DNA from 2 places in the Microbacterium sp. MDV22-iso44 genome. Region 1 is predicted to be linked to the other one. Evidence: predicted binding sites of a transcription regulator. Region 1 holds the regulator's gene; the other holds the start of a gene.

Evidence for each region. Region 1 encodes HrcA, which represses chaperone genes, less so after heat shock. Its sites were predicted from a motif close to TTNGCACTCGNNNNNNNCGAGTGCNAA; they were not measured.
Region 2: a site for HrcA is predicted at 2,530-2,556, ahead of AC4NN1_RS09120 (Hsp20/alpha crystallin family protein). Genes of this name have one in related genera too.

The regions. Positions count from the first base shown of each region.
Region 1 covers NZ_JBZVWS010000001.1:236,403-240,464, reverse strand. Annotated here, with positions in the region: gene dnaJ (molecular chaperone DnaJ) at 1-1,045, opposite strand, end outside; gene hrcA (heat-inducible transcriptional repressor HrcA) at 1,077-2,111, opposite strand; gene hemW (radical SAM family heme chaperone HemW) at 2,182-3,399, opposite strand; gene AC4NN1_RS01140 (DUF1990 domain-containing protein) at 3,399-4,049, opposite strand; gene lepA (translation elongation factor 4) at 4,059-4,062, opposite strand, start outside.
Region 2 covers NZ_JBZVWS010000002.1:481,349-485,410, forward strand. Annotated here, with positions in the region: gene AC4NN1_RS09110 (acid phosphatase) at 1-1,326, opposite strand, end outside; gene AC4NN1_RS09115 (MarR family winged helix-turn-helix transcriptional regulator) at 1,519-1,947, shown strand; gene AC4NN1_RS09120 (Hsp20/alpha crystallin family protein) at 2,019-2,468, opposite strand; gene AC4NN1_RS09125 (prolyl oligopeptidase family serine peptidase) at 2,608-4,062, shown strand, end outside.

The DNA of each region.
Region 1 (4,062 bases):
GCATCCGCTTCGCGAGCTCCTGCACGAGCGCCCGCGACTTCGGGTCGAGGTGCGAAGGCGTGACGACCTGCACGCCGACCCGGAGGTCGCCGCGCTGGTCGCCTCGGAGAGGCGTGATCCCCCGACCGCGGATGGTGAGCTCGTCGCCCGCCTGGACCCCGGAGCGGATGTCGAGGTCGACGGATCCGTCGAGAGACTCGATGGTCACACTCGTTCCCAGGATGGCATCGACCATCGAGACCTCGAGGGTCGCGAGTAGGTCGTCGCCGTCGCGGCTGAAGACGTCGTGCGGGGCGACGGTGACCTCGAGGTACAGGTCGCCGTTCGGGCCGCCGGCGGGACCGACCTCGCCGGACCCGGGGAGCTGGAGTCGAAGACCGGTCTCGACGCCGGCCGGGATGTCGATCGACACGGTGCGACGTGCACGCACGCGGCCCTGGCCCTGACAGGTGGAGCAGGGGTACGGGATGGTCGTGCCGTAGCCCTGGCACGTGGTGCAGGGCTGCGAGGTGACGACGTTGCCGAGGAGGCTCCGGACCGTCCGCTGGATCTGGCCCGATCCGTGGCAGATGTCGCAGGTGACCGGCTGGGTGCCCGGCTGGCAGCACGAGCCCTGGCAGGTCTCGCAGAGGACCGCGGTGTCGACCTCGATGTCGCGGTGGACGCCGAAGACGACGTCGCCGAGGTCGAGGTCGACGCGTACGAGCGCATCCTGGCCCCGCTCGCGGCGTGACCGCGGACGGCCGGCGCGGGTTCCGCCGCCACCGCCGAAGAAGCTCTCGAAGATGTCGCTGAAACCGCCGAAGCCGGCACCTGCACCGGCTCCGCCGAAGCCGCCTCCGTCGCCGCCCGTGTCGTAACGCTGGCGCTGGTCGGGGTCGCTCAACACGTCGTAGGCGTGCGTCACGAGCTTGAACTGCTCGGAGGCATCCTCCCCCGGGTTCACGTCCGGGTGCAGCTGGCGCGCCAGACGCCGGTAAGCCTTCTTGATCTCCTCAGGGCTCGCGTCGCGCGCGACACCCAGGACCTCGTAGTGGTCAGCCACAATCACCTCTCCGGCCCGCGGGCCGATTCGTTCAGCGCGACGTCTCGTCTTCTTCGAGCAACCGCGTCAGATAGTGCGCGACGGCGCGGACCGCCGCGAGATTCGTGGGGTAGTCCATGCGTGTGGGACCCAGCACGCCGACGCGGGCGTGGGACCCGCCGGCGTCGTAGTCGCTCGCGACGATGGATGCCTCGGACAGCCCGAACGGCTCGTTCTCGCGCCCGATGCTGGTCGCCAGCCCGCGGTCGTCGGCGACCATCTCCCCCATGAGCCGCAGCAGCGTCACCTGCTCCTCGATCGCCTCGAGGAGCGGGTAGATGCTGCCGCGGAAGTCGGATTCCCGGCGGGCGAGGGTCGCGGACCCCGCCATGACCATGCGGTCCTGGCGGAACTCGTCGAGCTCCTCGCCGATCGCGCGCAGCACGACGCGGCGGTTCTCCTCGCGCGGGACCGGGGTCTCGTCCTCGAGGATGCGCGCGATCGCCGCCGCGCCGTCTCGGACACTCTTGCCCGTGAGCAGCGACGCCATCGCGAGCTTGAGCTGCGCGGCCTCGTCGGCTGACGGCTCGGACGACAGGAGCACGACGCGCTGCGACACTCGGCCGGTGTCGGTCACGACGATGATGACGATCCGCGGCCCGCCGAGGTGCACGACCTCGACGTGCGAGACGTTCGCCCGCGCGAAGGACGGATACTGCACGATCGCGACCTGACCGGTCAGACGCGTCAGGGAGCGGACGGTCCGGACGAGCAGGTCGTCGAGGTCACCGGTGTCCTCGAGGAAGGCGCCGATCGCGGAGCGCTGCGCAGAGGTGAGGGGGCGGACGTCGGCGAGGTGGTCGACGAAGACGCGGTACCCCTTGTCGGTGGGTACACGGCCCGACGACGTGTGGGGCGCGGTGATCAGCTCTTCGTCTTCGAGGAGCGCCATGTCGTTGCGGATGGTTGCCGCGGAGACGCCGAACTGGTGACGGTCGACGATCGCTTTACTGCCGACCGGCTCGCGCGTGTCGACGTAGTCCTGGACGATCGCACGCAACACCTGAAGACCGCGTTCCGAGACCATCACCCCTCCTCCGCTGGCACTCTCGTTCTGGGAGTGCCAATTCTACCGCGCGAGAAGCGATCTGCTCGGATCACTCGGTGAGTGCGCGGACGACGGCGTCGGCCAGCAGCCGTCCGCGACGCGTCAGCACGATGCGTCCCCGCACGGCCGAGGCGCCGTCGACGAGTCCGTCGGCGATGAGGGATGCCACGTTCCGCCGCCCCGCGACGGTCGCCTCGTCGACCGCGACGCCGTCCACGATGCGCGAGCGCAGCAGGATGACCTCGAGGCGGCGGGCCTCGGCATCCGGTCGCTCCCGTCCCGCCGCCGGGGACTCCCCCAGCGCCAGGCGCTGCGCGTACGCGGCGGGGTGCTTGACGTTCCACCAGCGCAGCCCGCCGACGTGGCTGTGGGCACCGGGGCCGTAGCCCCACCAGTCCTGACCCCGCCAGTACGACAGGTTGTGGCGGGAGCGCTGGGCGGGAGTCGTCGACCAGTTCGAGACCTCGTACCAGCCGTAGCCGGCTGCCGCGAGCAGCTCGTCGGCGAGCTCGTACATGTCGGCCTGCAGGTCGTCGTCGGGGGCGGGTACCTCGCCGCGGCGGATCTGACGCTCGAGCTTCGTTCCGTCCTCCACGATGAGCGCGTACGCCGAGATGTGATCAGGTGCGAGCGCGATCGCCGTCTCGAGCGAGGTGCGCCAGTCCTCGAGCGACTCCCCGGGCGCGCCGTAGATGAGATCGAGGCTGACCGCGAGCCCGGCCTTCCGCGCCGCCGCGACGGCCGTCGCGATGTTCGCGGGGTCGTGCGTGCGGTCGAGTGCCGCGAGGACGTGCGGCACGGACGACTGCATCCCGATCGAGAACCGTGTGACGCCGGCAGCGGCAAGGGTCTGCGCGACCTCATCGGTCAGCGTGTCGGGGTTCGCCTCGACCGTGACCTCGGCGCCGTCCGCGAGACCGAAGGTTCCCCGGATGCCGTCGAGCATGCGCGCGAGGTCGCCCGGCGGAAGGAGCGTGGGGGTGCCACCCCCGAAGAACACGGTGCGAGCCGGACGCAGGGGTCCCTGTGCCGCGAGGACCTCACGGGACAGCGCGATCTCGTGGAGCACCTCGTCGGCGTAGGCGTCCTGGCGTGCACCGCGCAGCTCGGTCGCGGTGTACGTGTTGAAGTCGCAGTATCCGCAGCGGACCCGGCAGAACGGCACGTGCAGGTACACGCCGAAGTCGACGTCGGGATCCACCGGCACGTCGTGCGGCAGCGCGCCGTCGGCGGGTGCGGGATCGCCGAGGGGAAGAGCAGAGCCCATCAGGAACCGGTGGCGTACATGGGCGACATCGCCTGCAGGTACCCCTGGAACAGCGCACGACGACGACGCTTCACGAGGGGACGCCACAGGCGGTAGAGCACGCCGGTCGGCTTGTCGAAGGCGCGGACCGTGAACCACACCTCGTCGTCGTCCCGCCACTCGAGCAGGAACGACTCCTCGCCGCTGACGACCGAGCCGCCGACGGTGCCGAGCGAGAACCCGACCCGCCGCGGCTCGTCGATCAGCGAGATGACGCGGAGCTCGGCATCCGCCCTCATCCCACCGACCCGGCCGTGGACGTGCGCGGTCGTGCCGGCGCCGACGAACGGCGTGCCGTCCGCATCGAAGCGCTGCTCATCGTCCAGCCTGCTCGGCTGGACGGCGTTGCCGTCGGCGTCGAACCCGACACCCGAGTACATGGGTCCGGATGCCGGGCGCACATCTTCGACGCGCAATCCCGCACCTCGCTGGGCACCCCACCCGAGGAGCTGCTCGGTCGAGGTGACGAAGCGGCTCTCGCCGCTGCCGAGACGCCACGACGCCTCCGCCGGGGTCGTGCCCTTCGGCGGATAGCCCATGAGGTCGGGGGCCTGCGTGGCCCCGACGGCGGCGTAGTCGACGGTTCCTGCCTGGAAACTCCCGCGGCGCATCGTGTCAGCCTAC
Region 2 (4,062 bases), on a different contig from region 1:
CGCGGGAGTGGGCTCAGCCGTGGGAGCCGGCGTCGGCTCCGGGGCCGGGGTGGGCTCGGGCTGCGGGCCCGGGCTCGGCTGGGGCTGCGGGGTGGGCTCGACGCTTCCGTCGCCGATCACGACCGAGCCGTCCGCCTTCACGGTGACCTTCGCGGCCATAGCCGCCGCGAGGTTCATCCGCTGCCAGCTCTCCTGCTCACCCACGTCGAGGGGGTTGCCGGAGTCCTCGGCGGTCAGCGCGAGCACCTGTCGACGCTGCGCCGGCGTCAGGTCGGGGTGGGACGAGACGAGCAGCTCCTCGGCTCCCGCGGGCACCACGACCTTCTCACCCTTGGGGCCGATGTCGGGGAAGCCGTACCCGAGGTGCTCCTCGTAGTACGCGAGCGCCTTGTCGGTCGGCAGGTACGGGACGTCCTTCTTGATGCAGTTCTCGAGGGTGTCGCCGCAGCCGCGCTCCAGAACGCCGCGCAGTTCGTCGGCGGCTTCGTCGACGAGCGCGCGCATGGCCGGGTCGGCGAGGCGGAGCGCGATGATCTTCTGGCCCATCATGCGGCCGCTGATGACGTCGAGTGGGTAGTGCGCAGCCATCACGACGCGGTTGTTGCCGGCCTCGGCCGTGCGGGCGAGGATCTGCGGCGCGAGCTGGGGCAGCATCTCGGCGAGCGCCGTGCCCTGCCAGTACGCCTGCGACGTGTGGCCCGACGGGAAGGAGCCGCTCGTGGAACCCCACGCGTCGCCGCCTTCCTTGTCGCGGTAGACGAGGTCCTTCGTCTTGTCGAGACGGATGTACGGCCGGTCGTAGTCGAAGTAGTTCTTGGGCGGGTTCGTCGACGAGGTCGAGCCGAGCTTGCCGCCCTCCTTGTTGAGCAGCCAGGTCACCTTGGGCAGTTCGCCGTCGGCGATGGCCTCGGCGTAGATCGCGCCGAGCTTCTTCCCGAACGCGTCGCCCATGCTGACGGACATGTCCTGGTACTGGTCGACGATGGCCCGCTGGACCTGCGCCTTCGAGGCCGTCCGGTTGATCTCGCTCGTCAGCTCGTCGTTGTAGTCCATGACGGCCGCATTGCCGCCTGGGCCGCGGTCGGTGCGGAGGTTCTGGAAGACATCCATCATCCGGACCGACCAGTTGTCGGCGCTGGGAGCGCTCGAATCGCCCGTCGAGGCGGTCGCGTCCGACGAGTAGGTCGCCGTCTTCTGCGCCTCGGTGAATCCGTCCGCCGCGAAGGCGGGGACGGCTGCCAGAGTGCACGCGACGAGGATGCCGAGGCCCCCGATCGCGCCGCGAGTCCGGCTGCCTGCTCGTCTTGTCTGTTTCTTCACGCTCACGGGCGCGCCTCACTTCCATCGGTTGCGGGAGTCGTCGCAGACTATCGATGACACGCGGGTTTGTCAGGACATAGCGACAACACAGTTCATGAGAATGCTCTCCTGAGCGTGCGAACGGCACGTGACGGCGCGGTGAAGCCGAGGCGACCATCGGCGCTCGGCGCGTCTGCCCGCGGCGATACAGTTGACGCCATGACCGATCGACGCCTCGCCATCGCCGCGTGGGAGAGCCTCTTCCGCGCGCAGCACGAGGTCATGGCCGAGATCTCCCGGGACTTCGACGACGATCAGCTGTCCGGTGCCGAGTACGACGTCCTGCTGACGGTGACGCGCTGCGATGAGCACACCGCACGCCTGCGCGACGTGACCGCCAACATGCTCATCAGCCAGCCCAGCGTCTCGCGGCTGGTCGACCGGATGGTGGCACGCGGGCTCGTCTCCAAGCAGCCCGACCCGCAGGACGGCCGCGGCGCGATCCTCCGCGCGACCGACAAGGGCGCGACGATGTTCCGTCGGCTGGCGACGGTCCACGGTCGGACGATCGCCGAACGGATGTCGGTCCTCACCGACGACGAACTCGCACAGCTCGAGAAGCTGACCGCGCGCCTTCGCGGCGTGTGACACATGCGAATCGCCCCGCATCCGAGACGGGATGCGGGGCGATTCGCGTCAGTGCGAGGATGCCGCGGTGATCACTGGTCGATCGGCTGCGGATCGCTCTCGCGGGCGGAGATGGTCGGGGCCGAACCGTCGGCGACCACCTCGACCTTGCGTGGCTTGGCCTTCTCGCTCACCGGGATGGTGACGGTGAGCACACCGTTGCTGTAGGTCGCCGTGATGGCGTCGGTGTCGATGCCCTGGCCGAGGTTCAGCTGGCGCAGGAAGCTCGCGGTCTCACGCTCGCGCGTGATCCACTTCACCCCGTCGGCCGCCCCCACGGTGCGCTCGGCGCGGATGGTGAGCAGCTGGCCGTCCACGTCGATGTCGACCGAGCCCGGGTCGATGCCCGGCAGGTCGGCGTTCAGGACGTAGTGGTCGCCGTCGCGGAACAGGTCCATCGGCATCCGTCGCGGGCCGCGGCGCGTGTCGAAGAGGGTCGACGCCAGGCGGTCGATGTCACGGAACGGGTCGTAGGTTGCCATGATTCTCTCCTTCGGTGATGTGGTCTTAAAGTTGAGCCCCTGCGGCTCAAGTACGTTCAGATTAGCACTCTGACCCACCGAGTGCCAACGGTTCTCGCACGGCGAACGCCCACGTCGGAGACGGCCTTAGGCTGGCGACATGAGCGCCCACGAGACCGCCCCCGAGCCCGCCGACCCGTTCCTCTGGTTGGAGGAGATCGACGGACCCGAGGCCCGCGCCTGGGCAGCCGAACGGACCGCCGAGACCGAGGCGGCCTTCTCGGGCGACACCCGCACCGCGCTCGAGCACCGCCTGACAGGCATCCTTCAGGACCCCGATCGACTCGTCGTCCCGAGCCGCCACGGCGATCTCATGTACGACCTGTGGCGGGATGCCGCGAACCCCCGCGGCCTGTGGCGACGGACATCCCGCGCCGCCTTCGCAGCGGGCGAACCGACCTGGGAGGTGCTGCTCGACGTCGACGCGCTCGGCCGCGAGGAAGGCGTGGCGTGGGCGTTCGCGGGCGCGGCTCACGGACCTGCGGGCAGCGGGCGGGCGCTCGTGCGGCTGAGCCCCGACGGCGGCGACGCCACCGTCGTGCGCGAGTTCGACCTCGACGCACGTCGTTTCGTCGACGACACCCCGTTCGCCCTCGACGCCGAGAAGACGATGATCGCGTGGGTCGACCGCGACACCCTGCTCGTCGCCACCGCACTGCACGGCGGCGGCGTGACCGACTCGGGGTATCCGATCAGCGCCCGCGCCTGGCGACGGGGCGAGTCGCTCGCGGACGCGCCGCCCATCGTGACGGGTGTCGCCTCGGACGTCGGCGTGTTCGCGCACGTCGACCGCACCGGCGGTACGGCGACGCCGATCGTGGTCATCGCGCACGACTTCTTCCACTCCGAATCGTGGGTCTGGGACGGCGGCGAGCCGCGTCTGATCGCCGTGCCGCAGGACGCGAACGTCGATGTTCACGGCGACCTCGTCACCGTGCGGACCACGACCCCGTGGCGCATCGGCGAGACGACGCATCCGTCGGGCACCCTCCTCATCGGTCCACTCGAGACCGTCACGGAGGGCGACGGGTCGGACCTGCGCGTCGCCTTCGCCCCGAGCGACACGGCGGTGCTCGAAACGTGGACGTGGACCCGCACGCGCCTGGTCCTCACGATCCTCGACCGCGTGCAGAGCCGGCTCGTGTCGCTCGATCCCGAGACGCTGACCGGAGTCGACATCGACCTGGGCCTCGGCGACGCCGATCTCTTCAGCGCGAGCGTCGCCACCGTCGACGACGACGAGGACGACGAGCTGTGGGTGGTCGCTCGCGGCTTCCTCACTCCCCCGACGCTCCTGGTGATCGCCCCCGGCGCCGAGCCCCGCGTCGTCGACCGCAGCCGCCCCACCTTCGACGCGTCCGGACTCGTCGCGGAGCAGCACTGGGCGACGTCGGCCGACGGCACGCGCGTGCCCTACTTCGAGGTCGGTCCGCGGGAGCGCTCCGGCACTCTCCCCGTCCTCATGAACGGCTACGGCGGGTTTGAGCACGCGCTCACCCCGGAGTATCCGACGATCGTCGGCCCCGCCTGGCTCGAGGAGGGACGCGTGTACGTC